3 regions of the Actinoallomurus bryophytorum genome follow, and region 1 is predicted to be linked to each of the others. Evidence: riboswitches for the same ligand, from Rfam matches in the RefSeq annotation. Region 1 holds a riboswitch; each other region holds the start of a gene.

Evidence for each region. A riboswitch is a leader RNA that binds a small molecule or an ion and turns the genes downstream of it on or off. The one in region 1 is predicted to bind cobalamin.
Region 2: another riboswitch for cobalamin. It lies ahead of FB559_RS13290 (ribonucleoside-diphosphate reductase subunit alpha); the one in region 1 lies ahead of cobN (cobaltochelatase subunit CobN).
Region 3: another riboswitch for cobalamin. It lies ahead of FB559_RS01105 (SCO2322 family protein); the one in region 1 lies ahead of cobN (cobaltochelatase subunit CobN).

The regions. Positions count from the first base shown of each region.
Region 1 is NZ_VFOZ01000001.1:5,347,031-5,357,139, forward strand. It holds gene FB559_RS25090 (cobyric acid synthase) at 1-1,210, shown strand, start outside; gene FB559_RS25095 (cyclic-phosphate processing receiver domain-containing protein) at 1,207-1,548, shown strand; gene FB559_RS25100 (Gfo/Idh/MocA family protein) at 1,605-2,615, opposite strand; gene FB559_RS25105 (AMP-binding protein) at 2,718-3,527, shown strand; gene FB559_RS25115 (glycoside hydrolase family 113 protein) at 3,878-4,852, opposite strand; gene FB559_RS45740 (GbsR/MarR family transcriptional regulator) at 5,243-5,992, shown strand; partial or broken gene FB559_RS45745 (IS5/IS1182 family transposase) at 6,079-6,239, shown strand; gene FB559_RS25130 (class I SAM-dependent methyltransferase) at 6,275-6,931, opposite strand; gene FB559_RS25135 (VOC family protein) at 6,957-7,346, opposite strand; gene FB559_RS25140 (helix-turn-helix domain-containing protein) at 7,360-8,202, opposite strand; cobalamin riboswitch at 8,287-8,445, shown strand; gene cobN (cobaltochelatase subunit CobN) at 8,506-10,109, shown strand, end outside.
Region 2 is NZ_VFOZ01000001.1:2,823,960-2,834,068, forward strand. It holds gene FB559_RS13260 (DUF4132 domain-containing protein) at 1-1,330, shown strand, start outside; gene FB559_RS13265 (response regulator transcription factor) at 1,456-1,644, shown strand; gene FB559_RS13270 (hypothetical protein) at 1,699-2,958, opposite strand; gene FB559_RS13275 (RNA polymerase sigma factor) at 2,958-3,506, opposite strand; gene FB559_RS13280 (GAF domain-containing sensor histidine kinase) at 3,681-4,943, shown strand; gene FB559_RS13285 (ribonucleotide-diphosphate reductase subunit beta) at 4,967-5,965, opposite strand; gene FB559_RS13290 (ribonucleoside-diphosphate reductase subunit alpha) at 5,962-8,223, opposite strand; cobalamin riboswitch at 8,321-8,536, opposite strand; gene FB559_RS13295 (CbtA family protein) at 8,661-9,518, opposite strand; gene FB559_RS13300 (CbtB domain-containing protein) at 9,544-9,759, opposite strand; gene hemE (uroporphyrinogen decarboxylase) at 9,942-10,109, opposite strand, start outside.
Region 3 is NZ_VFOZ01000001.1:224,448-234,556, forward strand. It holds gene FB559_RS01090 (MASE1 domain-containing protein) at 1-340, opposite strand, end outside; gene FB559_RS01095 (hypothetical protein) at 966-1,178, opposite strand; gene FB559_RS46045 (DsbA family protein) at 1,211-2,233, opposite strand; cobalamin riboswitch at 2,260-2,419, shown strand; gene FB559_RS01105 (SCO2322 family protein) at 2,537-3,157, shown strand; gene FB559_RS01110 (energy-coupling factor transporter transmembrane component T) at 3,183-4,223, shown strand; gene FB559_RS01115 (ABC transporter ATP-binding protein) at 4,220-5,890, shown strand; gene FB559_RS01120 (ECF transporter S component) at 5,887-6,705, shown strand; gene FB559_RS01125 (bifunctional adenosylcobinamide kinase/adenosylcobinamide-phosphate guanylyltransferase) at 6,739-7,692, shown strand; gene FB559_RS01130 (adenosylcobinamide-GDP ribazoletransferase) at 7,689-8,477, shown strand; gene FB559_RS01135 (MarR family winged helix-turn-helix transcriptional regulator) at 8,500-8,994, opposite strand; gene FB559_RS01140 (leucyl aminopeptidase) at 9,147-10,109, shown strand, end outside.

The DNA.
Region 1 (10,109 bases):
GGCGCGGCTGCGTGAGGTCGTCGCGGCCAGCCTGGCCAGGCTGCGCGCGGAGTACGACGTCGTGATCTGCGAGGGTGCCGGCAGCCCCGCCGAGATCAACCTCAGGAACGGCGACCTCGCCAACATGGGCCTGGCACGCGCCGCCGACCTGCCGGTGATCGTGGTCGGCGACATCGACCGCGGCGGGGTGTTCGCGGCCCTGTACGGCACGGTGGGGCTGCTGGAGCCGGAGGACCAGCGGCTGGTCGCCGGGTTCGTGATCAACAAGTTCCGTGGCGCGCCCGAGCTGCTCGCGCCCGGCCTCGCCCAGATCACGGCGCTGACCGGACGCGATGTGTACGGCGTGCTGCCCTGGCTGGACGGCCTCGGCCTCGACGTGGAGGACTCGCTCGGGCTGGACGCCGCCCGCGCCGCGGTCCCCCCGCGTGAGGGGCAGGGGACACTGCGCGTCGCGGTCGTACGGCTGCCGCGGATCTCCAACTTCACCGACGTGGACGCGCTGGCGGCCGAGCCGGGCGTGAACGTCACGTTCGCCAGGACGCCCGGCGACCTCGCCGACGCCGACCTCGTCGTGCTCCCCGGCACGCGCGCCACCGTCTCCGACCTCGGCTGGCTGCACGAACGCGGGCTCGCCGCCGAGATCACCCGCCGCGCCCGCGAGGGACGGCCCGTACTCGGGATCTGCGGCGGCTACCAGATGCTCGCGCGGGAGATCCTCGACGACGTCGAGTCGTGCGCGGGCCCGGTCGAGGGCCTCGGCCTCCTGCCGGCACGGGTGGAGTTCGCCCCGGACAAGACACTGCGCAGGCCCACCGGCGAGGCGTACGGCGAGCGGGTGCACGCGTACGAGATCCACCACGGCATCGTGGCCGTGGAGGGCGGCGAACCGTTCCTCGACGGCTGCCGCACCGGTGCGGTGTGGGGCACCACCTGGCACGGCGCGCTGGAGAACAACGGCTTCCGCCGCGCGTTCCTGGCGGACGTCGCGCGTACGGCCGGACGGGCCTTCACGCCCGCACCGGACACCGACTTCGCCGCGCTGCGCGAGGCCCAGCTCGACGCCCTCGGCGACCTGGTGGAGAACCACCTCGACACCGCCGCGCTGGAGCGCCTCATCGAGTCCGGCGCCCCGCCCGGCCTGCCCGTCGTCGCACCCGGCGGCCCGGGCCACCCCTCGCTCAACGCGCCGGCAGGCTCAAGGTCGCGATGAACGCCGGGGTGGGCGAGGCACGGGTGCCGGTCATCCTCGGCATCGACGACCTGCGCCCCTTGCCAAGGGCCACGCGAGTCGCCCGTAGCAGCGGCGAGGGCATCCTGCTTCTCGAAGAGCATCGTGGCCGGCAGATCGACGAGCTCTGGCTGGACCACGACCTGGGCGGCGACGACAGCATCATGCCGGTCGTGACCCTGCTGGAAGAAGCCGCCTTCGACGGCCGTCCCTTCAAGATCAGCATGATCTTCGTCCACAGCGCCAATCCGAGCGGCGCGGAGACGGTGGTCCGAGTGCTGAGGCGCTGGGACTACCGGGTCCGACGGGCGACCGCCTAGCGTCCACGAACCGCCCTACCGGCAGCGACCCGGTGACTCGCTCCGGGCGGGCGGCTCTACCGCGAGGCGCCGGCGAGGGCCTTCTCGATGACCTCCAGGCCCGTCGCGGCGTCGTCCAGGGTCACCGGGGGTGGTGCCTCGCCGCGGATCGCGGCGGCGACCTGGGGATAGAAGTCCTGGTACCGGCCGGGTTCGGTGCGGTGCGGCCGTGCCTTTCCCGGTGTGCCCAGCAGTCCGTACGACTCCGGGGGAGTGATGCCGTAGCCCTGGTCGGAGGGTGTCAGGCCGTCACGCAGCTGCCCCTCCTGGGGGTCCAGGCCGTAGGTCGTGTACGCGGCCTCGTCGCCCAGGACACGGAAGCGCGGGCCCAGATCGGCGCTGATCGCGCTCATCCACAGGTGGGAGTGGACGCCGTCCGCGTGGGTCAGGGCCACGAACGCGTCGTCGGCGGCCTGCGCGTGCTGGCGGCGTACGTCGAGTTCGGCGTGGACGTGCCGCACGGGGCCGAACAGGGTGATCGCCTGGTCGATCAGGTGGGCGCCGAGGTCGTACAGCACACCGCCCGCGGCGGCCGGGTCGGCGGTCTCCTTCCAGCCCGGCTTGATCTGCGGGCGCCAGCGGGTGAACCGCGACTCGAAGCGCAGGACCCGGCCCAGCGCGCCCTCGTGCGCCAGCCGGGCGACGGTTCGGAAGTCGCCGTCCCAGCGCCGGTTGTGGAACGGGACCACCAGGGGACCGCCGGCGAGCGACCTGGCCTCGGCGGCCGTCGGAGCGACCGGCTTGTCGATCACGACCGGGATGCCCGCGTCGAGAGCGGCGCGTGCCAGCGGGACGTGCTGCCGGTTCGGTGTCGTGATGACGACCAGGTCGTATCCGCCGGCCCAGACGAGGTCCGGGCTCTCCAGGATCCGCGCCCCCGGGTAGCGGCTGCGTACGCTCGCCTGCCGCTCCGGATTCGACGTCACGACCGCGGCCAGCTCCAGGTCGGGGGCCGCCGAGATGAGCGGAGCGTGAAAGACGGCACCTCCGGTGCCATAGCCGATCAACGCAACCCCAAGGGTGTCCACAGATGGCCTCATCGAGATCTATTTGATCACGCTACGGGTCTGTCCCAGCACCGCGACCCGGCCTAATGTCGCGTAGGGGCCCATGAGGGGAGGGGAGCACGCATGCCCGGACCATCCCCGGATGCGAATCTGGCGGAGGTGCTCAGCCGGTGGACGGACGCCTTCGGCTGGGCGGATCGGGTGGCGTTCCTGTGCGGCGATGACCTTTACACGCATGGCGAGGTGCACCGCGGCGCGGCCCGCGTCGCGTCGTTGCTCCTTTCCCGCGGCATCGGGCCGGGGGACCGCGTGGTGATCGCGCTGCCCGGCTCGATGGAGTTCGTCTGGGCGTTCCTCGGCACCGTGCGCATCGGCGCCGTCGCGATGCTCGCCGACCCGGAGGCGGCCGAGCTGCCGCCGGCGAGCCTGGTGGTGCGCGCGCCGGGCCGGCGGCCGGGCGACCTCACGCCCGCCGAGCTGGCCGCCGCGATGCCCGCGGCGCGAGCCGCCCCGCCGTATCCGGTCCGCCCCGACACTCCCGCGTACGGGCAGTACACCGCGATGTACGCCCACGGGGACCCGGAGCAGGCCTACCTGGCGATGGAGTCCTTCGGCCTGCGGGAGAACGACGTGCTCTTCTCGGTGCCGAAGACCTACGACCCCGTCGGCCTCCGCAACACGATCTTCCTGCCGCTCTTCTCCGGGGCCAGCGCCGTGCTCGACTCCGGGCAGCGTTCGATCCGGGTGGTGGCCGAGCGCGTACGCCGCCATCGGGCCAGCGTCCTGCTCTCCACGTCGGCGTTCTTCACCCGCCTGGCCGCCGAGGGACCACGGGGCACGTTCGAACCCCTGCGGATCGCCGTCTCGAACGGAGCCACGCCACCACCGAGCCGGATCGAGCAGTGGCTCGGCTGCCCGGTGGTGACGCCCTAGCCTCCGGCGATGAGCGGGTTCAGCGACGCCAGGACTCTGCGGATTCTCAAGGCGGCGAACTCGGGCAGGTGGTCGCGGTCAGCCAGACCGAAGGTTCGACCGCGAGGACGTAGCGGCCGGGGGCTCGTAGGACCCCGTGCCCGCCCCGACGTTCAGTACGGTCCGTGCGTCGCCGAGCGCGGCCCAGGACCGCGCGGTGAGACGGGGCTCGGTGCGTCGCGTCACGGTGCAGGTGGCTCCGATGGTGTCGTACAACGGCGCGCTGGACACTGACACCGCCTTTCCGCCAGGTCACCACCATGTCCTGTCATGCCGATTATCTGGTGTTCACCGGGTAGCTCTCCGGTGTTTCATTCGTATGCCTTGGCCATGGCGTGGAAGGACCGTTTGGGGGCGAGACTGCCGTCGGGCATGAGTTTGCATACCCCGTAGGAGGCCATGTCGAGATCGAAACGCGGATCCGTGCGATGTGGGAACTCGTAGCCGGCGAAGGTGAGCCAGAAGGCGGTGTCCACACCTTCCTTCTCGAAGACTGCCATCATCTCGCGCAGATAGCGGGCCTGTTCCTCCTCGTCGCGGACGTAGTTGCCGTCGAGGCGAGGCGGATCGGCTTCGTAGTCGACGATGGCCCAGCCGAAACCGCCGCGCTCAGCCGCGCCTCGGTACGTGCAGCAGCCGAACTCGGTCGCCGCGAGCGGCTTACCGTGCCGGAGGTATTCACGCAGGCCCTGGCGGAAAGCGTCGCTGGCGTCGCCGTAGGCGTCGACGCTCACGATGTCGAAGGGCGCCCAATCGACCTGTTCCCATGTTCCGGCGGCGTAAGTGACCTTGCCGCGGAACCGTTCGCGCACCGTCGCCGCGATGTCGGCCAGAACGGCGTCCAACCGGGCAGCGATCTCGGCGAGCCGGGCCGATGCCTCGGTCGCGTCGGGGTTGTCGCTGGCCACGGCATTGATCCTTGCGAAGGTGTCCTCTCCGGGGAGGAAACCGGCGGCGAACAGGCTCAACTCGCAGCCCGCGACGAAGACATCTGCTCCCACTTCCTGGGCGCGGTCCGCGCAGTCGGCGAAGTACGGCACCAACTCCCTTGCGGACAGTTCGCAAGGGAACGGGGAGAACCAGACCTCCAGCCCAGCGTCGGCGGCGTGCCCGGCGGCGAGCGCCAGCCGCGCGGGGTCGCCGCCGGTGATCCGCACGGCATCGCAGTGCAGATCGTCGGCGATGACCCGGATCTCCCGCCGCACGGCCTCAGCGTCGAAGACGGGCCGCGAACTCCGCCCACCGGGAGTGAAGCCGGTGTCGTAATTGATGCCCTTGGCACGCATGTCATCGCTCCTCACCAGGTCACCGCAAGCGCGGTCACTCTCAAATATCGGCTCTTCGCGCAGTGGAACGGATCCAGGGGTGTCCGGCCCCGTCCGCTCGGCACGCGTCCGTGGCCGCTCGACGGCGGTCTCAGCCATGGTGTTACCTCGCCTGTCAATGGGAGACCGCCGAGTGCCGTCGTCCGGCTACCGGATCCGAACGTTAGGTAAGACGCGAAACACCGGTCAACGACGCCTCTCCCGGATTTGCATCGTTTTCGCTGCTCGGTGCCACTATTGGTGATTGCAATGACGATGCCGGATAATGCAACACCGAGGTCACCCGTTGCAACGGCTGACGACTGGCTCGCATACTGGCGTCCAGACAACCGAAGCCGAGGAGCCGGCCGGATGCCAGGACGCAGGCTGACCAGAGCCGACCGGCAGCAGATCGCCGAAGGCTTGGCGCAGGGCCTGGACTACGCCGGGATCGCCCGCCGCCTGGGCCGTCCCACCTCGACGGTGAGCCGCGAGGTCGCACGCAACGGCGGGCCAGGCCGCTACCGCGCGGACCTGGCCCAGCTCGCCAGCACCCACCGCGCCCGACGCAGCCCCCGCCCGCCGGCAGCCCCGCAACAGGCCAGCGAGCGCAGCGGCCCCGACCCCGGCGCGGCAGCCACATTCATTGCAGACCTCACCGCGGCCATCATCGAGACCGGCATGCCGCGCACCGCCGCCAGCGTGATGGCCTGCCTGTTCACCTCCGAGACCGGCAGCTACACCGCCGCCGAACTGGCGCAGCACCTGCAAGTCAGCGCGGCAACAATCTCGCACGCGGTCGGCCTGCTACAACAGCACGGGCTGATCCGCCGCGGCCGCGACAGCCAAAGCCGGCGCCACAGGTACTTCCTCGACGAAAACGCGGGCCTTCGCTCCGCGGTGGTCGGCGTCCGCGCCAACCAGCAACTCGCCACCACCGCCCTGCGCGGCGCCGACATCTTCGGAACCGACACCGCTGTCGGAACCCGGCTCGCCACCGCGGGCCGATTCCTCGAACAACTCGGCAACGACATCCTCCGTGCCGCAGAAAAGCACTGGCGCGCCACCACACCCACCGAGCCCAAGCACACGCAGACAACCCACTCAACGACAACACGATGAACGCCGCCATACACTGACCCTTTTTAATCCGCGCGCGGAGCAGCGGTGATCACGGCCTGACCGCAGTCCGCCTCTGGGGATCCTGCGCGAACCGGTCACACGCCAAGCTCCGCGGGCCCGGCGAACGCGCGAATGTCCAGATCAAGACCTGGAGACTCCTCCGCAAGCTGTGTTGCAGCCCCGGCAAAGCCGGCCACTCGTCAAGACCATCGCTGTCCTACAGAGCTACGAGGTCACCCGAGGATGAAAAAGGGTCATCGTCCCCGCACCGGCCAGGGCGGTCTAGGCCCGTTTGATCGTCGCGAGCCAGGCCGGTGCGCCGTTCTCGTCGTGGTACCTCGTCCGTACCCGGTCCGGTTCGATGGCGGCGACGTTCCATCCGCTGCCGGGGTTGAACGCCGCTCTCAGGTCGTCCCGGCTGATCGGGTGCGGGCCGGTGTCGGGACCGTCGTCGCTGAAGCACAGCACGTAAAGGGTTCCGCCGTGCTCGGTCACCGACGCCAGGCTCACCGCGTACCGGGATCGCTCGTCGCCCTCGAAGGAGTGGAACAGCCCGCAGTCCAGCACCGTGTCGAACCTGCGTTCCAACCGCGAGAGCTGGAACGCGTCGGCGGCGGCGAACGTGACCTCGATCCCACGGTCCTCGGCCTTCTTCCGAGCGGCCGCCAGTGCCGTCTCGGCCACGTCGAAGCCCAGCACCGGCAGGCCCAGGGAGGCGACGTGGAGCGTGTTGTCGCCGCTCCCGCAACCCGCGTCGAGCACCGTTCCGGCGAACACGCCTTCGTACACCAGCCGCGCTATCGCGGGCTGCGGCCCGCCGATCTCCCAGGGCGCGGGGCCGTCGTGGTACGACGCGTCCCAGGGCTTCCCACTCATCCGTTCGTGCTGGGTCGGCTGCCGGCCACCGAACGGATCGCCGGCAAGGATTCGTTCCGACATCTTCATCCCCTGACTGTGACCGGGCTCAGCTTCCGGCGCCCGCGTACGTGCCGAAGCTCCAGAAGACCCCTTCGGGGTCGCGGACGGTGAAGCCCAGACCGTACGACTCCTCCTGCGGCGCCCTGACGACGGTCGCGCCCGCCGCGACGGCGCGCTTGAACAGGGTCGCGGGGTCGTCCGTCACGACGTAGACCGAGCCGGTGCCGGCCGGCAGGCCGGAGATGGAGCTGTCCTCGCGTGAGGCGCTGCCGAGCATGACGCCACCTCCCGTAGGCCAGCGGAGCTCGGCGTGGTCGACGCGATCGCCGGTCTCGTAGACGGCGACGCGTTCGAACCCGAACGCGTCGATGAGAAAGCGGATCGCGGCGTGGGCGTCGGAGTAGCGGATCGAGGGCCAGATCCTGGTATCGCTCATGGCCCTATCGTCGCTAAGGCTCCACCTCCTCGTCTTGGATGAATGGGAGGTCGTCGCCGGTCAGCCAGACCGACGGCGGACATCCGATGAAGGAGTTCCACTCGCGCGCCAGATGGGCCTGGTCGTAGTAGCCGCACGCCGCCGCGACGGCGGCCAGTGCGGGCCGTTCGCGCCGCGTCAGCAGGAGCTTCGACCGCTCGAAGCGCATGACGCGCGCCGCCTCCTTGGGGCTCAGGCCGTACTCCGCGGTGAAGCGCTCGCCGAGGTGCCGGCGGCTCCAGCCGACCTCGCGTGCGAGGTCGTCGATGCGGACGCGGCCACCGCGTGAGGTCAGGAGCCGCCACGCGTGGCCCAGCTCGGCCGAAGGCGCCGGCAGCCGGCCGAGGTCGCGAGACAGCACCTCGTTGAGGATGGCGAAGCGGGCGGGCCACGAGTGTGCCTCGCCCATGCGCTCGATGAGCTCGCCCATGCGCGTGTGGGCGAGCCCGTCGAGCGGGACGATCGTGGACGCGAGCTCGCCGGCGGGCATGCCGAGCAGCGACCTCGCGCCGTCGGGAGTGAGCGAGAGCTGGACGCCGTACTGGCTGCCGTCGTGCTCGATCAGCGCGGCCCGGGTGTGCATCCCGCCCAGGAGCGCGGCGAACTCGGCCGGCGCCTGCCGCGGGTCGGGCATGACCGTCGTACGGGTCGGCGCGCCGAGGCTGATGACGATCGTGAGGTACGGCGACGGGAGGCCGTGGTGGGTGCCCGGCGGCAGGCCCTCGTAGCGGTAGCCCGAGTAGTGCGCGACGAACGGCGCCAGGTGCGCCGGCGGCGTCACCTCGGCCCGCTCCATGATGAGCCCGGTACCGCTCATGCGCCCACGGTAGCCGTGGAGGGTGACATCCGGCACGTATCGGCAGGGCCCTGGTCTCCGTAGACTGTCCCGCGACGGCGAGGGAAGGAACCCGGTGCGATTCCGGGGCTGTCCCGCAACTGTGATCAGGTAGCGAGCCCGCGCATACGGCCACGGCGGCGAGCTGGAAGGCCGCGGGTGGTGGTACCGGTCCCCACGAGGGGGTCCGGGCCGCCGTGCGATGACCTGAGAGTCAGGAGACTTCCCGCCGTCCGCGATAGGCACCCGGCCCGGGGCGAGGACCCCCGAGGGAAGGACTCACACGTGCGCGTCTTGCTGCTCTCCACCGCCGACACCGAGCTCTTGTCGGCTCGTTCGGCCGGTTACGCGACCGGTAACCCGGCCCGCCTCGGCGTCGCCGACCTGGACGCGCTGTGCGAGGGCGTCGACGCCGTGGTCCTGCGGCTCCTCGGCGGCCTCAGCACCTGGCGCGAGGGCGTCGAGGACCTGCGGCGACGTGGCCTGCCACTCGTCGCGCTGGGCGGCGAGGCGAGCCCGGACGCCGAGCTGATGGCCCTGTCCACCGTGCCGTCCGGCGTCGCCACCGAGGCCCTGGACTACCTGCGCGAGGGCGGCGTCGGCAACCTGCGCGAGCTGGCGCGCTTCCTGGCCGGGATGCTGTCACCCGGCGACGAGGAGCCCTGGGCGCCGCCGCAGGCGATGCCCGCGTACGGCGTGCACGGCGACCCCGTCGTACGCGAGGGGCGGCCGACCGTGGGCGTGGTCTTCTACCGCGCCCACGAGCTGTCCGGCAACACCGCGTTCGTCGACACCCTCTGCGAGCGGATCGAGGCGGCGGGCGGCAACGCCCTGCCGGTCTTCTGCGGCTCGCTGCGCGCCGCCGACGAGGGCCTGATGGAGCTCCTCGGCCGCGCCGACACCGTCGTGGTCACGGTGCTCGCGGCAGGTGCGTCGGCCGAGGACGGCTGGGACGCGGGCGCCCTGGCCACTCTGGACGTCCCGGTCATCCAGGGAATGTGCCTGACCACGTCGCGGGAGGTCTGGGACGCCTCGGACGCGGCGCTGTCACCGATGGACGCGGCCATGCAGGTCGCCATCCCCGAGTTCGACGGCCGCCTGATCTCGGTGCCGTTCTCCTTCAAGGAGGAGGGCCCCGACGGCATCCCGGTGTACGCCGCCGACCCCGAACGCGCCGCCCGCGTCGCCGGCATCGCCGTACGCCACGCGCGGCTGCGGCACACGCCGCCCGCCGACCGGAAGCTGGCGATCGTGCTGTCGTCGTACCCGACCAAGCACGCACGCGTCGGCAACGCGGTCGGCCTGGACACGCCGGTCTCGGCGGTACGCCTGCTGGCGGCGCTGAAGGAGGCCGGCTACCAGGTCGGCGACCATCCGACCGACGGCGACAAGCTCATCCACACACTGATCGCGGCGGGCGGTCACGACGTGGAGTGGCTGACCGAGGAGCAGTTGCGCGCCGCGCCCGCGCGGGTGCCGCTGGCGGACTACGAGCGATGGTTCGCGGCGCTGCCGGACTCCCTGCGCGAGGGCGTACGGCGGCACTGGGGCGAGCCGCCGGGCGAGCTGTACACCGATGGCGACGACATCGTGCTGGCGTCGCTGCGCTTCGGCAACGTGCTGCTGATGATCCAGCCGCCGCGCGGGTTCGGCGAGAACCCGGTCGCGATCTACCACGACCCCGACCTGCCGCCCTCGCACCACTACCTGGCCGCCTACCGCTGGCTCGACGGGACCTTCGGCGCCGACGCCGTCGTCCACCTCGGCAAGCACGGCACTCTCGAATGGCTGCCCGGAAAGGGCCTCGGCCTGTCCGCGGAGTGCGCCCCCGACGCGGTCCTCGGCGACCTGCCGCTCGTCTACCCGTTCATCGTCAACGACCCGGGCGA
Region 2 (10,109 bases), 2.5 Mb from region 1:
GGCGAACGCGACCAAGTGCCTGCTGAACCTGCTCGCCAAGAAGGCCCCCGAGGTCGCCGCCGTCCGCGATTTCTGCGACCGGCACTCGCTGGCCGAGTTCTCCTGGGCTCTGTTCCAGCGCTGGTACGCGCTGGGCGCGCCCACCCGACACAACTGGGCGCTGGCACAGCTCGGCCTGATCGGCGACGACACGACGGTACGGCGACTCAGCCCGCTGATCAGAGTCTGGCCGGGCGAGGGCGGCACCGGCCGGGCCGCCGTCGCGCTGGACGTCCTCGGCGGGATCGGCTCCGACGTCGCCCTCACCCACCTGTTCGAGCTGGCCCGCCGGGGCAACTACAAGGGCCTCAAGGCCAAGGCGATCCAGAAGATCGACGAGATCGCCGCCGCGCGCGGCATCACGCCGGACGCGCTGGCCGACCACGCCGTCCCGGACTTCGGCCTGGACGCCCAGGGCACCCTCGTCCTGGACTACGGCCCGCGCCGCTTCACCGTGACCTTCGACCGGCAGCTCCTCCCGTTGGTCGTGGAGCCGAACGGCAAGGTGCGCAAGAGCGCGCCCAAGCCCGGCCCCAAGGACGACCCGGCCCTGGCTCCGGCCGCGTACGCCCTGTTCACCGGGCTCAAAAAGGATCTGCGGACCATCGCCGATCGGGAGATCAAGCGGCTCGAACTGGCCATGATCACCCGGCGGAGCTGGACGCCGGACGACTTCCATGCCCTGTTCGTCACCCACCCGCTGCTCGGGCACATCGTCCGCCGCCTCGTGTGGATCACCGACGGTGGCACCTCCTTCCGCGTCGCCGAGGACCACACGTACGCCGACGTCGACGACTCCCCGTTCACCCCGGCGCCAGGCGCCCGCGTCAGCATCGGCCACCCGATCCTGCTGGACGACGACCTCGGCGCCTGGGCGGAACTCCTCGCCGACTACGAGATCCTGCAGCCGTTCGACCAGCTCGGCCGCCCCGTCTACCGGCTCACGGATGACGAGCGCACCGCGCACCGGCTCGCCCGGGTCGAGGGACTCGTACTGCCCTACGGCAAGGCCAAGGGTCATTCCCAGGGACGCTGGGAGTCCTTGGACGCCAACGGCGACTTCGCGGGCGGGTGGCTCGCCCGGCGCGACCCCGCGGGCCTGTACGTCGTGGCGGATCTGAGCCCCGGTCTCCACCACTACATGTACGGCGAAGGCGAGGACCAGAAGATCAACACTCTGTGGGCGGGCCCGGCCCCGGACTCCTCGCCGAAGGACTCGGTGCCGCTCGGCGAGGTCGACCCGGTCACGATGAGCGAGGCCGTCCACGACCTCCTCCGCAGCGCGTCCTAGGTTCACGCCTGGACTTTGTGTCCAGGCTCAAGGACAAAAGGAACGGCTCGTGACCTGGGGAGCGTGCCCGCAAGCCGGCCTCCACGCCGCTCGACCTGCTCACCGCGCAGGAACGCCAGATCGCGCTGCTCGTCGCCGATGGCGCCACCTCCAAGGAGGCGGCCGGGCAGCTGTTCCTCAGCCCGCGCGCGGTCGAAGCTCACCTGCGCAGCATCTTCAAGAAGCTCGGCCTGAACTCCCGCCGGCAACTGCGCGACCTGCGAGTGCACCAACCGGCGGAGTTCCGCCACGCTCCTGCCGACCGCCCCGAGTGAGACGCCGAGCCGGGGAACCTCGCGTCTGGCGAGGCTCCCCGGCCGGCTCGGAGGTCAGCCCTGCGGCTGCCGCCCGAGGCGGTCGACCCAGCCCATCCGCTCGAACGTCTGGGTCAGCAGCGCGACCGGGCGCTGGTCCTTGACCTCGATCTGCAGCAGTTCGGCGGTCCTCGGGTCGATGATCATGCGGTACGCGACGTCGCCGCGTGTGGACTCGTCGCCGGGTGCGGTCAGGCTCAGGGCGACTCCCCGGCGACCGGCGGCGTCGCGGACCTGGCTCGTGGCCTCCAGCCCGTGCTGTTCGGCAAGGACACGGAACAGGGCGGCCCGGGTGCCGGGAGTGATCGGGGCGGTGAGGAGGTCGGTCCCCGTCTGCCACAGGTAGGTGGCGAACGTGTCGGTCGGCTGGGCGCCCGACCGTTCCTTGTACAACCCTTCGAGGCGGCTCTTGAGCTTGGTCTCGGAGGTGGGGAGCGCGGAGACGTTCCTGATGGTCAGGCTCGGGTTCGGGATCGAGAGGACCCGGTCGAGGTGGTCCTCGGACGTCCGCTGCCCGCCGTTCACCAGTGCCGGCGAGCCCATGGCCTTCCAGCTGGCCTCGTCCTGGGCCGAGCCGAAGGCGACCTTGGTGTCGGGGCGGGTCACGTTGCGGTTGGCGCCTCCGGCCTGCCGGGCCCGCCAGGTCTCGCCGGTCTCGGACGAGGTCGCCGAGAACGGCGGATCGCTGTGCAGTTTGACCTGCCGCACCTTCTCGTCGGTCTCCCGCCGAGCGCGCCGTAGGGCGGCGGCATCGCCGTGGGCCGCGGTCTCCTTCGCCGTCAGCTCTTTGCGGAGGGCTTCGATCTTGGCCTGGTAGACGCTCGGGATGCTTCTGATCAACGAGGTGGTGCGGGTCTCGGTGTACCAGAACTCGCCGGACCGCGCGGGCTCCTGTACGGCGGTCTCGGCCGCCGTCAGCAGGAACGAGTGGGCGTCCACGGTCGTACCGGCAGCCGCGCCGGAGGCCGTGACCGGCGCCTTGCCGCGGGCCGCGTGCCCGGAGACGGCACCGGGAACGATGATCGCGGCGGCCGCCAGGCCGGCCACGGCGGTCCCACCGGAGATCAGGAGACGGGTACGGCGTGTCATCAGAGTGCTCCTGAGCGAGGAGAGGCGAGATGAGGGGGCGTGTGGCATGCGGAGGGCGCGGTCGAGGTCCGCCGAGCGGCGGCGCTCGTACGTCTGCTCGACCGTCTCGCCCACGTCGGGCTCCAACCGGGCGAACATCCGGTCGATCATGTGGTCCTCGTCGCCGGATCGGGGTGAGTACGGCATCAGATCTCCCTCACGGGACGGTGATGGGCGTTTCGTACGGAGGAACGGCTCTCCGGCTCCGCGGAAAAGGCGGCGGCGAGGCGCTTGCGAGCACGATGCAGCCGCGCGTGGTACGCGCGGACCGAGCAGCCCATCACGGCGGCCGACTCCTGTGGATCAAGACCGTGCCAGGTCGCCAGGGCCATCGCCTCCAGGTCCTTTTCCGGCATCGACGCCAGCGCGGTGAGCGCTGCGTCCTTGTCGACGACCTGTTCGGCGACGTCCCAATTCAGCTGCTCCTGCGCCACCGCTCCGGCCGTGATGCGGTCGAGCAGCGCCTTCCTCCGCTGCCGCGAATCACGCTGTTTGGCGAGCAGGTTGCGTGCCACTCCGAGCAGCCACGGCAGTGTCTGCTCGGGCATCTCGTCGAGCCGCCTCCAGGCGACCAGGAACGTCTCGCTGGACACGTCCTCGGCCACGCCATGCTCGGCACGGAGCAGGACGTACGCGAGAACCCGGCGATAGTGCCGGTCGTAGAGGGCGGTGAACCGTTCTTCGGGATCGTTCACACCAAGAAGTCCCTCCCAACGCGCCTCGTTCACAACTCTTCGCGAGAGAACCCCCGACCGGCTCAAGCGCGGGCCTGTGCCACTCGCCTCCACGCACCCTGGGGCGGGTCGACCTCCCGATGTAATGTGGGCGATGTCCCTTATTCCAATTTCGGCTGGCCCCTGGGCTCTGTGGTGGGCATCTGGTCCCTACGCCCCACGCTGCGAAGACGACTGCGGCACGGTCTGGACGCCGCGACGACCTTCGTACGGGCGAACTGCCCCGACTCCACCAGGACCCGGCTTCGCACGGCCCTGGCGAAACAAGAAGCGCTGCGACGCGTGGCGATGCTCGTGGCGCATGGTACGACGCCGCCCTCGGAGACCTTCTGGGTCGTATGCCGCGAGCTCGGTGGTCTCCTCGACGCGGACTACGCCGCCATTGCCCGTTTTGAGCCCGAGCGCATGATGTGCCACCTGGCCGAATGGAACGACCCGAGTGTCCCCGCGATGGGCGTGCCGTTCGGGGGACGCTGGCCGATGGGCGACACCGCCGCCGCCGCGGTGTACGAGACCGGCCGGTCGGCCCGCCGCGCGTCGGGGTCGACCGCCGGCGAACTCGGGGAATGGCTCAGGTCACATGGGGTCAGTCAGGTGGTGTCCTGCCCGGTCATCGTGCACAACCGCCTCTGGGGCGAATTGGCGCTGCGGTTCCTCGGCTCGCGGCCGGCGCCGGCGGACACCGAGAGGCGGATGGGGGACTTCGTCGAGCTCGTCGCCTGCACCATCGCGCAGGCGGAGTACCGTGCGGAACTCATCGCCTCACGAGCCCGCCTGGTCACGGCGGCCGACGCGGCGCAGCGCCGTATCGAACGTGACCTGCACGACGGAGCACAGCAACGCCTCATCGCGCTCGGGCTCTACTTGCGGGAGGCGGAGACGAACGCCTCGGACGAGAACGAGGCGCTCCGGCGGTCACTCTCGAGCGCGGCCAAGTGCCAGTCGGACGTCGTCGCCCAGATCCAGCAGATCTCCTGCGGCATCTACCCCACGACCCTGACGCAGATGGGGCTCAAGGGGGCGATCAAATCCCTCGTGCGCCACTGCCCCGTACGCACCGACCTCCACATCCGCATCGACCGGCGACTGCCCGAGCCGGCCGAGATCACCGTCTACTACGTCGTCTCCGAGGTGCTGGCGAACGTACTCAAACACGCGAACGCCTCCGTCGTGCACATCGACCTGGTGGCCACGAGCGGGGACGATCTTCGGCTCACGATCCGCGACGACGGCGTCGGCGGCGCCGACCTGCGGCGCGGCACGGGCCTGATCGGTCTCCAGGACCGGGTGGACACCGTCGGGGGCACGATGGAGGTGTCCAGCCCGGTCGGCGGCGGTACGTCGGTCGTCGTCGGCATCCCGTCTTCCGCCCTCGATGATCCTCAAGGCCGTCCGTAGACCGGGCCCGCACGGTTCCGGTCTCAGAAGGTCTCGTCGAGGCTGACGGTCCCTTCGACGGCGACCTGGTAGGCCGAGACGCGGCGTTCGAAGAAGTTGGACAGTTCCTGCACGTCCTGCAGCTCCATGAACGCGAACGGGTTGGCGGTGCCGTACCGGATCGGCAGGCCCAGCCGGGCCAGCCGCTGGTCCGCGACGTTCTCCAGGTAGGCGCGCATGTCGGTGGCGGTCATGCCGGGCAGTCCCTCGCCGCACAGGTCGCGGGCGAAGGCCAGCTCGGCCTCGACCGCCTCCTCCAGCATCCGCGTGACCTGCGCGGTCAGGTCGTCGTCGAACAGGTCCGGCTCCTCGGCCCGTACGGTGTCCACGACGCTGAACGCGAACTCCATGTGCATCGACTCGTCGCGGAAGACCCAGTTGGTCCCCGAGGCGAGGCCGCCCAGCAGACCGCGGGAGCGCAGCCAGTACACGTAGGCGAAGGCGCCGTAGAAGAACAGGCCCTCGATGCAGGCCGCGAAGCAGACCAGGTTGAGCAGGAACGCCCGCCGGTCCTCCCGGCTGTGCAGCCGGTCCATCGCGCCGAGGGAGTCGATCCAGCGGAAGCAGAACTCGGCCTTGTCCCGGATGGAGGGGATGTTCTCCACGGCGGCGAACGCCCTGACCCGCTCGTCATGGTCGGGCAGGTAGGTGTCGAGCAGGGTCAGGTAGAACTGAACGTGCACGGCCTCCTCGTACAGCTGCCGGGACAGGTACAACCGGGCCTCGGGCGCGTTGAGGTGGGTGTAGAGGTTCAGCACCAGGTTGTTGGCGACGATGGTGTCGCCGGTCGCGAAGAAGGCCACCAGCCGGTTGACCAGGTGCACCTCGCCGGGCGTGAGGCGGGCCAGGTCGGCGAGGTCGGAGTGCAGGTCGACTTCCTCGACCGTCCAGGTGTTGCGGATCGCGGCGCGGAACCGGTCGTAGAAGGCCGGGTAGCGCATCGGGCGCAGCGTCAGGTCCATACCGGGGTCGAGCAGGCTCATTGGCACGCCTCGCAGGTCTCGGGGTTCTCCAGGGAGCACGCCACGGCGTCGGCGGCGGGCGTGACGGTGGTCTGGGTGATGCGGGTGGCCGGACGCGAACGCAGGTAATAGGTCGTCTTCAGACCCGACCGCCACGCGTAGGCGTACATCGAGGACAGCTTCCCGATGGTCGGGGCGGCCATGAACAGGTTCAGCGACTGGGACTGGTCGACGTACGGCGTGCGCGCGGCGGCCAGGTCGATCAGCGCCTTCTGCGGCAGCTCCCATGCGGTGCGGTAAAGCGTGCGCAGGTCGGCGGGCAGTTCCGCGACGCCGGCCACGGAGCCGTCGGCGCGTTTGATCGCGTCGCGGACGCGCGGCGTCCACAGCCCGCGCTTCTTCAGGTCCGCGACCAGGTAGGTGTTGATCTGCAGGAACTCCCCCGACAGCGTCTCGCGCTTGAAGACGTTGGACACCTGCGGCTCGATGCACTCGAAACAGCCGGCGATCGAGGCGATGGTCGCCGTCGGCGCGATCGCCACCAGCAGCGAGTTCCGCAGCCCGGCCTCACCGATACGCGTGCGCAGTGCCTCCCACTCGGCGGCGTGCACCGGCGTGGCGTCCGGCCAGTGGTCCGGGTGCAGCACGCCGCGGGCGGCACGTGTCCGGTCATAGGAGGGGTGCGGGCCGTTCGCGGCCGCCAGCGCCGCCGACTCGCCGTACGCGGCCAGCGCGATCTCCTCGGCGATGCGCGTGGACAGCTCCAGGGCCTCGGGCGAGTCGAACGCCAGCCGCAGCCGGAAGAACACGTCGGCCAGGCCCATCACGCCCAGGCCGACCGGGCGCCACCGCCGGTTGGCCGCGGCCGCCTCCGGCGTGGGATAGAAACCGCGGTCGATGGTGCGGTCCAGGAACCGCACGGCCGTACGGGCCGTGGCACGCAGCCGCGTCCAGTCCAGCCCGTCGTCGGTCACGTGCGCGGCGAGGTTGATCGAGCCGAGGTTGCACACCGCGGTCTCGGCGTCGCCGGTGACCTCCAGGATCTCGGTGCACAGGTTGGACAGGTGCACGACGTTGCCGGGCTCGGCGGTCTGGTTGCAGGCACGGTTGGCGGCGTCCTTGAACGTCATCCACCCGTTGCCGGTCTGCGCGAGGGTGCGCATCATCGCGCCGTACAGTTGCCGCGCGGGGACCTGGCGCACGAACCGGCCGTCGGCCTCGGCCCCGCGGTAGGCCGCGTCGAACTCCTCTCCCCACAGGTCGGCCAGCTCGGGCACCTGCTTGGGGTCGAACAGCGACCAGGTCGCGTCGGCCTCGACGCGGCGCATGAACTCATCCGGCACCCAGTTGGCCAGGTTGAGGTTGTGCGTACGCCGGGCGTCCTCCCCCGTGTTGTCCCGCAGTTCGAGGAACTCCTCGACGTCGGCGTGCCACGGCTCGAGATAGACGCACGCCGCGCCCTTGCGCCGCCCGCCCTGGTTGACCGCCGCGACGCTGGCGTCGAGCGTACGCAGCCACGGCACGATGCCGTTGGAGTGCCCGTTCGTGCCGCGGATCAGCGAGCCTCGGCTGCGTACGCGGGTCCAGGAGATCCCGATGCCGCCGGCGTACTTGCTGAGGCGCGCGACCTGCCCGTACCGCTCGTAGATCGCCTCCAGCTCGTCGCGCGGCGAGTCCAGCAGGAAGCACGAGGACAGCTGCGGGCGGGCGGCGCCCGAGTTGAACAGGGTGGGCGAGCTGGGCAGGTACGCGAGGCGCGACATCAGCCCGTACAGCTCCGCGGCCTCGGCGACGGTCTCGGCCAGCCCGCACGCCACGCGCAGGAAGAAGAACTGCGGGCGTTCCAGCACCCGCCGCGTCACCGGGTGCCGCAGCAGGTAACGGTCATGGACGGTCCGCAGCCCGAAGTAGGTGAACCGGTCGTCGGCGTCATGGTCGGCCAGCGCGTCCAGGGCCGGCGCGTTGCGGGCCACGAACGCGGCGGTCTCGTCATTGAGCAGACCCTGCGCATGTGCCGCCGCGACCGAAGCGCCGAACGTCAACGGGCCCGTCTCGCCGGCGATCAGCCGGGCCAGCAACCGGGCCGCCACCGTGGAGTAGGCGGGCTCGGCGACCACCAGAGCAGCGGCCTGCCGTACGGCCTCGGCCAGATCACCGGTGAGGCCGATACGCCTCGGATCGGTGTCCGGCAGCCCGGCGCAGGCGCGCTCGACCTCGGCTTTGAGCGCGGGTTCGGCGCTGGTGATGGTGGTGTGCGGCGCGATGAGCTGTTGTGTCACGTGCTCTCTCCCTCGCGAGCTTCACCTCACGAAAGGCGCGCACGGAGAACACGACCCCGCCGCCGGCCCTCCCGCGAGGCCTGGACGACCGCGCGCTCCCGCGCACGGGTCACTGGCAGGTCTTCGGACTCGCGGGCGCCACACCCCGGATCGGGTGTGTCCTACTGGCCGTCGCTTCCCAGGCCGGGGCCCAGTGCTGTTGACGGCGGTCGTTCCTGCTCACCGCTGCGGGGCAGTCCCGGACTCACACCGGGTTCCCTCTTACGACACCCGCCACACGAGGCGCGGGTGCACCAGCAACACCGAGAACCATACATGTAGTGGCCACCCGGAGGTAGGACTACAAGATGTTGCGTGTGTCGCGGCCGAGGAGAGCCCTGAACCGCATGACGAATCCCCGCTCCGGAGGACCGGAGCGGGGACGGTGTGGCGGTTCGTCAGGCCGTGACCGGCTCGGGTGCGGTGCCGGGCGCCTGCGCGGTCTCGGCGAACAGCCGCTCGGCCAGGGGTGCGAAGCACAGGCCGATCGCCGCCCACAGGATGGCCTGCGCGGCCACCGAGTAGAAGCGGAAATTGAACAGCACGTCCGCCGGGAAGCCCGGGTAGACGATGCGGCCCTGGGGGTCCTTCAGCGGCAGGGGTGTCTCGGTGGGATGCCTGCCGAACTGCTCGACGTTGGCGTGCAGATGCCCGAGCGAGGGCAGCAGCGCCATCACGATCCCTATCGCGACCGCGCACGCCAGCGCGGCGAGCAGGGTCGCGTTCCAGTTCCCGAATCGCGGTTTGAGCCGCTGGCCCAGCCAGACCGCCAGCACCAGGAAGGCGATCGAGCTCACGACCATCACCAGATACAGGCCGCTCCGATCGCGGATGGTCTCCTCATGGCCGATGGCGGGCGGGTTGGCCGGGTACTTGATGAACGGGATCAGGTAGAACCCCAGGAACCCGCCGAGCGCGACCAGCAGCGCCAGGTTCCGTGGCCGCAGCTTCCCGGTACGGCCGCAGGCCAGGGCATAGGCGACCGCGTACAGACCGCCCATCGCCGCACCGAACGCGATCATGCCCACGCCGATGCCGACGTTGGCCTGGATCGTCCGGCTGAACAGGTCCGGTCCGGCCGTCTCAGCGGTCAGACCGGCCGCCTTGTCCAGGACGGCCTGGGCGGCATCACGACCGCTCTCATAATCGATGGCCCGCTGGATCTGCGGCTCGGCGAAGATCCTGGCGAAAACGAACGCCAGGAGTCCTCCGATCGCCCCGACCAGCAGCCCACGCACGATGAATCGCCGTTCCACGGCTACTCCTCAGTCTCTGATCGGATCAGTGGCAGGGGAAGCCGAGGAAGTGCCGGGCGTCGTGGACGAACTCGTGGATGTACATGCTGTTGCCGAACACCGAGGTCGCACCCTGGTCGACGCCGATGAAGTAGTAGGCGGCCAGGCACAACGCGACGGTGCCGAACAGCCACAGGGCCGCCCGGGTGCCGGGCAGCACGACGGGCGTGGTGCGGGTGGTGGGCAGCGTGGACATGCTCATGTCAATGCCTCCTCAGGGATCCTGCGTCCCTCGTACGGGTGGAGCGCGATCGACAGTGGAGGGTCTGACTCTCCATCCCCGCGGGGATGGAACACAGTGGCGCGACCGCCCGGCTTTTCACCGGCTTCCTCCGACCGTCGCTTTCGTCCGGATCGTACGGCCACGTCTCCTCGCGGTCAACGTCACAGCAGGCCACGCCGCAGGTGGCCCGTGCCCGGCGAGGTCCGTACCTGCCGGGCGAGAGCGGCCACATGCTCGGGGGGTGTGGTCTTGACGATGCCGTGTCCGAGGTTGAACACGAACGGGCCGCCGCTGAGCGCGTTCAGGATGCGGTCTGTCTCCGCGTGGAG
Region 3 (10,109 bases), 5.1 Mb from region 1:
GCAGCCGATTCAGCCCGAGGTGAAAGCCGGCCCGCCGGAGCAGGAGGTAGGCGCACACCGGGGCGGCCGTGTTGCCCAGCGCGATCATCGCGACGACGGGTACCGAGGGCCCGAGGGGCAGGTTGACGGCGAACGCGGCGAGCGTGATGCCCGGACCGGTCCAGCCTCCGAACAGCAGAAGGGACACGACCGCGACGCCGATCGGCAGCCACAGCGGAGCGATGTGGCCGTGCACGGCGGCGAGCCGGAGTCCGAGTTCGGCGGCTCCGTAGTAGGCGGCGGCGGTGATGAGGACGCGCAGGCCCACCGAGACCGCGCGTCGGCTCCTGCTCTGGCTCACCGGTCCGGCGGGCCCATCTTCTCCAGGCCGGTCCCAGTCCCCCTGGCACCACCGCGGAAGCGGTGTGGCCACAAAGTCAGAGTACGCCCTGGACAGGACCCGGATTCGCCATCGCCGAACCGTGTCCCGGCCGACGACGGCGAAAGCCGCCGGCGAGGTGGTGACGGGCGAGCCTCAGACGATCAGCGACACGTCACTGGAGGCCGCCCGAACCGCGACGCGGTCCCGGACAGGCGACCGGTGGCCCGCCACGACGCGTACCGCCACGACCGCCGGCCGGGCCGACGGTGGCGGCAGCCGCCGAGGTGGTGATGGGCGGCCCGAGACGATCAGCCCCACGTCACTGAGGGCGACCGAACCGCGACGTGGCCCGCCACGACGCGTACCGCCACGACCGCCGACCGGGCCGACGACGGCGAAAACCGCCGGCGAGGTGGTGACCGGCGAGCCTCAGACGATCAGGGACGCGTCGCCTGGCGCCGACCGGACCGCCGGATAGGAGCCCGCCGCGATGCGTACCCCGACGACCGCAGGCTGGCGCCCCACTCGGGCAGATGGCACCCGCGGGCGGGCCACCCCCTCGGGCAGGGGGTGGGGCCCGTCCCGCGCGCCGGTGGCGGGCGCCTCACCCCTCGGGCGGGTGCAGGCTCATCGGGCCGTACACCTTGCGGCCGTCCTCGAGCAGGCTGACCTGGTCGACGCCGGCCTCGACCAGGCTCCGCCAGTTCTCCCCCACCCACGACTCGGCGTCCGCCTGTGTGGTCCACGTCTCGTCTCCGAGGTCGGGGGCCTCGGTCACCGATCCGTCGGCCTTCTCGTAGCGCCAGCTCCAGGGCATTGGTCTCCTCTGTGTCCGCAGTAGCCGCGGCCTCACCCGGCCGCGATGATCGCGTTGCGCAATCCTTCGGCCGTCAGCGTCTCACTCGAGGGCAGCGCCACGCCGCCCACGTTCACCGTCGGCGTGCCGAACACGCCACCCGAGATCGCCGTCTGGCTCGTCTGTCTCACCTCTGCCGCGTACCGCTGGCTCCGCACGCACGACCCGAACCCCGAGTCGTCGATTCCCGCGCTCCGGCCGTAGGACACCAGGTCGGTGGTGCTGAAGCCGACCGACCCCTCCGGCGGCTGGTGGAGGAAGAGCTGGTCCTGGAAGGCCAGCCACCGCGCCCCGTCGGTGATGCAGTGCGCCGCGGCCGACGCGCGTACCGAGTTCCCCGACAGCGGCTCACTGGTGAAGATCACGATCGGGTGGTAGACGATCTTCGCCCGCCCCTCCCCGGCGAGGTTCTTGAGCGTCACGTCGTTGACCCGGTGGAACTCCTTGCAGATCGGGCACTGGAAGTCCTCGTAGACGTCGACGAGCGGGACGGTGACCCCGGGCTTCGCCATGGTCACGGTCCCGACCGAGGACACCTCGGCCGTGACGCCGCTGGGCAGGGGGGCCGGCTTGCCGAGCGACTTGTCGCGCGAGACGAGCACGGCGGTGACCGCGACGCAGACCGCCAGGACGAGGAACCCGGCGACCAGGCCGATTACCAGCCCCCGGCGCCTGCGGGTGGGGACGGGCTGCCCGTACGGCTGCCCGTACGGAGGCTGCCCATAAGGCGGCTGTCCGTACTGCGGCGGGTACGGCTGCTGCCCGTACGGGGGTGCACCGGGCGGCGGCGCCCCGTACGGCGAGGGACCGTACCCGGGAGGCGGCCCCTGAGGGGGCGGTCCCTGCGGGGGTCCGTACTGGGGAGGAGGTCCGTACGGGGACGGCGCCGGAGACGCGGGGTGTGGCGGCTGCCACTCCTCGGTCGCGGGGCCTTGCTCTGGCCGGGGGGCGCCGGGCGGCGGATCATCCGGGGGCTCCGGGCCTTCGGGCGGCGGGCCGCCGGGGGATTGGCTCACGATGCGTCAGATTACCGGTCTGAGCCGTTTTGACGAGGTCTCAGCGTCCGTGGTCAACTCATCGGCAGCAGCACACGCGCCGACGTGGGGAAAGCCGGTTCGAATCCGGCGCTGACCCGCAACCGTGGACCGGCGGGCATCCGCCCGCAGGCGAGCCGGGATGCCCGCGCCGGCGCTGGGGCGTATCCGACGGATACTCCCCGTGTGGCTCTGAAATCCGTCGTGGTCTGCGGGTGGAGTCCGGGCGCGTGCTCGCGGTGCGCCCGTTCCGCCGGGACCTCGCAGAGCACCAGAAAGGCGCCCATGCTCAAGCGATCCGGCGTTGTGTCGGCCCTTGTCGTCGGGGCGACTCTCGCTTTCGCCGCCCCGGCGACGGCGGATGCCACCGCGTTCTGGGGTTACTGGCAGGCGAGCGGCTCGGACTGGGCCTTCGCCAAGACCGGCCCGGCCTCCGCGCATCCCAAGGAGGGCGCCGTCGAAGGCTGGCGGTTCGCCCGGTCGAGCGGCGACACCGGCACACCTCCGCGCGCCGAGCCCGCCTTCGCGAAGATCTGCGGGTCCACCGCCGCGCGGGCAGGCGACAAGCGGGTCGCGGTCGTCATCGACTACGGCGAACCGGCCGACGCGCCCGCCGGCGCCACGCCGCCCGCCGCCAAGACGTCCTGCGCGGTCGTGCCGCAGAGTGCCACGGGCTCGGACGTCCTCGCCAAGGTGGCCACGCCGAAGGCGGACAAGTCAGGCCTGATCTGCGCCATCGACGCGTTCGGGCCCTGTGCCCCGGCCGCTCCGGCGGCCACCCCCTCGTCCCCCGCGGCGAAGAAGAAGGACGCCGGCTCGACCGCGCTTACGGTCGGCATCGGCGTGGTCCTCGTGCTCGCCGCCGGCGGCAGCATGGTGGCCCTGCGGCGCCGCACCGGCCAGTGAGGGCGCCCGCCCGGCGGGGGCGCGGGTGAGTGCCGGACGGCACCTGCACCCGGGCGCCTGGTGGCTGTGGGCACTCGGTCTCGCCACAGCGGCCACCCGTACCGCCAGCCCGCTGCTCCTGCTGATGGTCGTGGCCGCCACCGGCCTGGTCGTGGCCGTGCGGCGCTCCGGTGAGGCATGGGCGGGCTCCTACGCGGTGTTCCTGCGCCTGGGCCTGGTGGTGGTCGTCATCCGCGTCGTCTTCTGGGTGGTGTTCGCCGCGCAGGCCACCGGGCCCGCGCTGTTCACGCTTCCGTCGGTGACGCTGCCGTCGTGGCTGGCGGGCACCCGGATCGGCGGCCCGGTGACCGCCCACGGCCTGCTCTCCGGCCTCTACGACGGACTGCGCCTGGCCGCCGTACTCGTCTGCCTGGGCGCCGCCAACGCCCTGGCCAGCCCCAGCCGGCTGCTGAAGGCGGTGCCCGGCGCGCTGTACGAGATGGGGGTCGCGGTCGTGGTGGCGATGACGTTCGCGCCGCAGGCGGTGACACACGTACGGCGCGTACGGGCGGCGCACCGGCTGCGCGGCCGTCCGGACCGCGGGCTGCGGGCCGTGCGCGGGCTCGTCATGCCGGTCATCGAGGGCGCGCTGGAGCGGTCGGTCGAGCTCGCGGCGGCGATGGACTCACGCGGCTACGGCCGGACCTCTCCGGTCCCGCCCGCGCTGCGCCGCGCCACGGCCGCGCTGACGCTCGCCGGGCTGCTCGCCGTGTGCGCCGGGCTCTACGGCCTGCTGGGCGGCGGCTCGCCGGCCGTCCTCGGCGCCCCGCCGCTCGTCCTCGGGCTGGCCGCGGCGATCGCGGGTCTGTGGCTCGGCGGCCGCCGCTCGCCGCGTACGCGCTACCGCCCGGACCCGTGGAGATGGCCGGAGTGGCTCGTCTCGGCGTGCGGTCTGGCGGCGGCGGTCGCGAGCGGGACGCACGGGTACGGAACCGGCCCGCCGCCGCTGACGGCCGCCGCGCTGCTGCTCGCCCTCGTCGTGGCGCTCCTGCCGCTGCGACGCGTGCCCGGCGGGGACAGGACGTGATCCGGTTCGAGCGGGTCGGCTTCCGCTACGCCGAGGAGGCGCCGCCGGTGCTCGCCGAGGTCGACCTGGAGATCGACGAGGGTGAGCTCTGCCTCGTCGTGGGCCGTACCGGGACCGGCAAGTCGACGCTGCTGCGCGCGGTCAACGGGCTGGTCCCCCACTTCACCGGCGGAATCCTGGCCGGCCGCCTCACCGTGGCCGGCCGTGACACCCGTGACCATCCGCCGCGCGACCTCGCGGACGTCGTCGGGTACGTGGGCCAGGATCCCCGCGCCGGCTTCGTCACCGACCGGGTCGAGGAGGAACTCGCCTACGGGATGGAGTCGCTCGGCCTGGCTCCCGCGGTGATGCGGCGCCGCGTCGAGGAGACCCTGGACCTGCTGGGCCTGGAGGGCGTCCGCGACCGGCCGCTCGCCACGCTCTCCGGCGGGCAGGCGCAGCGAGTGGCGATCGGGTCGGTGCTGACCGCGCATCCGCGGGTGCTCGTGCTGGACGAGCCCACCTCCGCGCTCGACCCGGTCGGCGCCGAGGACGTGCTGGCCATCCTCCAGCGGCTCGTGCACGATCTCGGGCTGACCGTCGTCCTGGCCGAGCATCGCCTCGAACGCGTCGTCCACCTCGCCGACAGCGTCGTCCTGCTCCCCGGCGACGGCGGCCCGGTCGCGTACGGCCCGGCCGCGATGATCATGGCCGAGTCCCCGGTGGCGCCGCCGGTGGTCCGGCTCGGGCGTGCCGCGGGCTGGTCGCCGTTGCCGCTTTCGGTACGTGACGCCCGTCGCGCCGCCGCTCCGATGCGCGACCGCGCCGCCGTCCCTCCGGCCGGGCCGGGTGAGAGCCGAAAGGACGAGCCGCCCGCGGAGCGCGGGGGAAACGGCCGGGATCGCCGGACACACCCTCCGGCCGGGCCCGCCGTCGCCCGCCTGCGGCGGCTCGAGGTCCGGTACGGGACGGTGCCGGCGCTTCGGGGCGTCGACCTCGCCGTCACGCGAGGCGAGGTCGTCGCCCTCATGGGCCGCAACGGCGCGGGCAAGTCCTCCCTGCTCGCCGCCCTGGTGGGGCTGGTGCGGCCGGCCGGAGGCCACGTCGACGTGCTCGGCGCGGCGCCGCACGAACTGCGCGCCCGCGAGATCGTCCGCCGCGCGGGCCTGGTGCCGCAGGACCCCGCCGACCTGCTTTACGCCGACACGGTCGGGGCGGAGTGCCGCGCCGCGGACCGCGACCTGGCCGCACCGCAGGGGACCTGCCGGGCCCTGTTCGAACGCCTCGCGCCGGACGTCGCGGACGGCACGCACCCACGCGACCTGTCCGAGGGCGGCCGGCTGTCCCTGGCCCTGTCCGTCATCCTGGCCGGACGGCCTCCCCTGGTCCTGCTCGACGAGCCCACCCGAGGCCTCGATTACACGGCCAAGACACGGCTGGTGGAGATCCTCGGCGAGCTGGCCACAGGCGGCCACGCCATCGTGCTCGCCACCCACGACGTCGAGCTGGCCGCCGAGGTCGCCACCCGCGCGGTGGTGATCGCCGAGGGCGAGGTAGTCGCGGACGGCCCGGCCGATGAGGTCCTGGTCTCCTCCCCCGCGTTCGCGCCCCAGATGAGCAAGGTGTTCGCGCCGCTGCCGCTGCTGACCGTCGCCCAGGCCACCGCCGCCCTGCGGGGTCCGGCGTGACCGGGCCGCGCCCGCTCCGCGGGTCCGTCTCGGCGGTGCGGCTGCGCCCGCGCTCGGCGATCGCCGTCGGGCTGGTGTCGGCGGCCGGCCTCGTGGCGTTCGGCTGGCCCCTCGTCGTGGCGCCGTCGGCGGGGCTCACCCAGTCCGGGCCGGCGTCGTGGCTGTTCGTGGCTCTGCTCCCGCTCCTGCTGCTCGTGGCGCTCGCGGAGATCTCCGAGGGCGGCGTGGACGCCAAGGCGGTGGCCCTTCTCGGTGTGCTCGGCGCGATCGGGGCGGCACTGCGTCCTCTCGGCACCGGCGTGGCCGGGTTCGAGCCGATGTTCTTCGTCCTGGTGCACGGCGGGCGGGTGCTCGGCCGGGGCTTCGGGTACCTGCTCGGATCGGTGACGATGTTCGCGAGCGCGCTGCTCACGGCGGGCATGGGCCCGTGGCTGCCCTTCCAGATGCTCGGCGCCGCGTGGGTGGGGTTCTTCGCCGGATGCCTGCCGCGGCTCGGCGGCCGGGGCGAGATCGTGATGCTCTCCGGCTATGGCGCGGCGGCCGCGTTCATCTATGGTTCGTTGCAGGATCTGGCGCTATGGCCATTCGCGACGGGAGTATCAACGTCGATCGCTTATGAACCAGGTGCATCGGTGACCGCGAACCTCGGCCGGTTCGTGGCGTTCGACCTTGCCACGTCGCTGGGTTTCGACGTGCCTCGCGCGGTCACGACGGCGGTGCTGGTGGCGGTCACCGGCCGGCCGGTGCTGCTGGCGCTGCGGCGCGCCGCCCGCCGGGCCGCCTTCGAGGCCCCCGTAGATTTCCGGCGTCCATGACGGTGGACGGGTCGTGCCGAAGGTGAGCCGATCATGGACGTATTAGAGCTCCATCTGCTCGGCACGGCCGGACCCGGTGGATGGCCCGAGCCCGGCTGCCGGTGCTCCTCGTGCACCCGGATGCGGGCCGCCAAGCGCCGGCTGGAGCCCACTCGCGTACTGCTCGACGGTGTGCCGCTGGACCGGTGCCGGCGCCAGGAGGTGCCGGGCGGGTACGAGGTCCGCACGCCGCGGGGCCACCGGGTGCTCTTCGCCTCGCGGCCGGGCGCCCGGCCGAGGCCTCCGTCCCCGGGCCCGTACGACGCGGTCCTGCTGGACCTGGTCGGCGACGCGTCCCATCTGGGCTGGCTGCGGCACATCGGCGCGGTCACCTCGGCGACCCGGATCGAGGCCGTGCAGGTCGACCACCGTGTCGCCTCCCCACTCGAGCTCGAACGGCTGCTCGAACGCTGGCGGCGGCCGGTCGCCGCGCCCTGGCGGACGCTGATCCTCGGCGGTGCGCGGTCGGGAAAGTCACAGGAGGCGGAGAATCGAGTGCTCGCCCATGCGGAGGTGACCTACGTGGCGACCGGTGTGATGCACGCCGACGACCCTGACTGGCGCGCACGGATCGCCGTGCACCGCGAGCGCCGGCCGAGGTGGTGGGACACGGCGGAGACGATCGACGTGGCGGGCCTGCTGCGCACCGCGTCCGGAACACTGCTCATCGACGGCATGGGCACCTGGCTGACCGCGATGTTCGACGCGCTGGGCGCGTGGGAGTACCCGCGCGCCGTCGAGCCGCGGGTGGACGAGCTGGTCAAGGCGTGGCGGTCCACCGAGGCGCACGTCGTGGCGGTGAGCGATGAGGTCGGGCTCTCCGTCGTCCCGGAGACCCCGGTGGGCCGGGCGTTCCGCGACATGCTGGGCCGGCTCAACCAGCGGCTGGCCGCCGAGTCCGAGGAGAGCGCCCTCGTCGTCGCCGGCCGCGTTCTGGACCTGCCGTGAACGCGGGGCGCGAACGCACCGACCCGGCGGTGCGGGCCGGGCTCAGATTGGCCGTGACGCTGCTCACCGTCGTACCGGTGCGGTCGGGGCGGGTGGACAGGGAGTCCGCACGGTGGGCGATGACGCTGGCGCCCGTGGCCGGGCTCATCGTTGGTGGGGTGGCCGCGGTCGTGCTCGTCGTATCGGGATGGCTGGGCTTCGGCTCGCTGCTGGCCGCGGCCCTGGCGGTCGCCGCGATGGCGCTCCTGACACGGGGACTGCACCTGGACGGCCTGGCCGACCTCGCCGACGGCCTGGGCAGCGGCAAGCCGGCCGCCGAGGCTTTGACGATCATGAAGAAGTCCGACATCGGGCCGTTCGGCGTCATCACGCTGGTGCTGACGCTCGCGATCCAGGTCGCCGCGATCGCCGAGACGCGGGTCGCCGCCGTCGTCGTCGCCGCCATGGCGGGACGGCTCGCGGTCACCTGGGCCTGCCGGTCCGGCGTGCGCGCCGCCCGGCCGGACGGTCTCGGCGCGCTGGTCGCGGGCACCGTACGCCGCAGTGACGCGGTCGCCGTCATCGTGCTCACCGCCGCGGCCGGGGCACTCGCGGCCCTGACCGGACCCGGCGGCGGGGTACGGGACGCCGTGCTCGGGGCGGCCGCCGTCCTCGCGGGCCTGGTGGCGTCGGCGGCCCTGCTCCGGCACGCCGTACGACGGCTGGGGGGCATCACCGGCGACGTGCTCGGAGCACTCGTCGAGACCGCCGTGACGGCGGCGCTGCTCGTCATGTCACTGCGATGACCCAGGTCGCCGGCCTGCTCCGCTAGTCGCCCGTCCCCGGCACGTAGGTGCCGGGGACGCCCTCCTCGGTGAGGTCGGCGAGGCGTTCCATCAGGCCGCCGGCGCGGGTCAGCAGGTCCCGCTCCTCGGGTGAGAGCGCGGCCGCCATCGCACGGGCGAGCCACGCGTCGCGTCGCAGCCGGTTGTCGGCGATCACGGCACGCCCGTTGCCCGTCAGCCTGATCACGTTCTGCCGGCGGTCGGTCGGGTGCGGCGTCCGGCGGACCATCCCCGCCGTCTCCAGGGCGTCGATCGCGCGGGCCATCGACTGGGGCCGTACGCGCTCGCCGGCGGCGAGCTCGCTCAGCGTCGCCGGGCCGAGCCGGACGAGCCGGCCGAGGGCGGTCAGCTGCGACATCGTCAGCGCGTGCCCCCCATCCTCCTGACGGAGTCTGCGGGCGAGCCTCGCCATGCGGACCCGCAGATCCCCGGCGTTTCGCGCCAGCTCCGGTGTGACGTCGGTCTCCTCGGTCACCATGCCCTCAGTATGGCTGAACTTCAGCAGGGCTGATAAAACGCCGGATCCGTGGCCGGTCGCGGACACTCACGCGGCAAACCCGCAGGCAGCCGGGCAGACGGTCTTGATCGAATTGGCAAAACCGGTCGGCAGTGCGACTAGCATCTGGCCACGTGACGAACCTCAGGCTTGCCAACCCCGAAATCGCATCCCTCGACGTCGACGCGGTGGTGGTCGGCGTCGTCAGCAACGAATCCGACGTGGGCCTCGCACCCGGTTCCGAGGACGTCGACCGGGCGTTCGGCGGCGACCTGACCGCCCTGCTCAGCGGCCTGGGTGCGACCGGCGCGCAGGGCGAGGTCACCAAGCTCCCCTCCTTCGGCAAGCTGACCGCACCGGTCGTGGTGTCGGTCGGGCTCGGCGCTTCCTACGACGAGGAGGCCCTGCGCCGCGCGGCCGGCGCCGCGCTGCGCTCGCTGGCCGGTGCGGCGACGGTGGCGGTGGCGCTGCCCGCCTCGACGGCCGCCGAGGTCTCCGCGGTCGCCGCGGGCGCTCTCCTCGGCAACTACGCCTACCTGGCCTACCGGACCGGAAACGGCCACAAGCAGCCGGTCGGCGACGTCACGATCGTCAGTGGCACCGACGCCGAGGACGCGCTGCGCCGGGCCGAGGTGCTCGCCGAGTCCGTCACGCTGGTGCGCGACCTGGTCAACACCCCGCCCTCGGATCTGAGCCCGGAGATCCTCGCCGAGACCGCCGAGCAGGTCGGCGCGGACTCCGGCCTGTCCGTCGAGGTCCTGGACGAGAAGGCCCTCGTCGAGGGCGGCTACGGCGGCATCGCCGGCGTCGGCCAGGGTTCGGTCAACCCGCCCCGGCTCGTCCGTCTCGCCTACAGCCACCCCGAGGCCGCCCACACCATCGCCTTCGTCGGCAAGGGCATCACCTTCGACTCCGGCGGCCTGTCGCTGAAGCCCGCCGACTCCATGGACTGGATGAAGTCCGACATGGGCGGAGCCGCCGCCGTGCTCGGCGCGCTCAAGGCGATCGCCAAGCTCGGGCCGAAGACCAACGTCGTCGGCTACCTCGCCATCGCCGAGAACATGCCGAGCGGCACCGCGCAGCGTCCCTCCGACGTG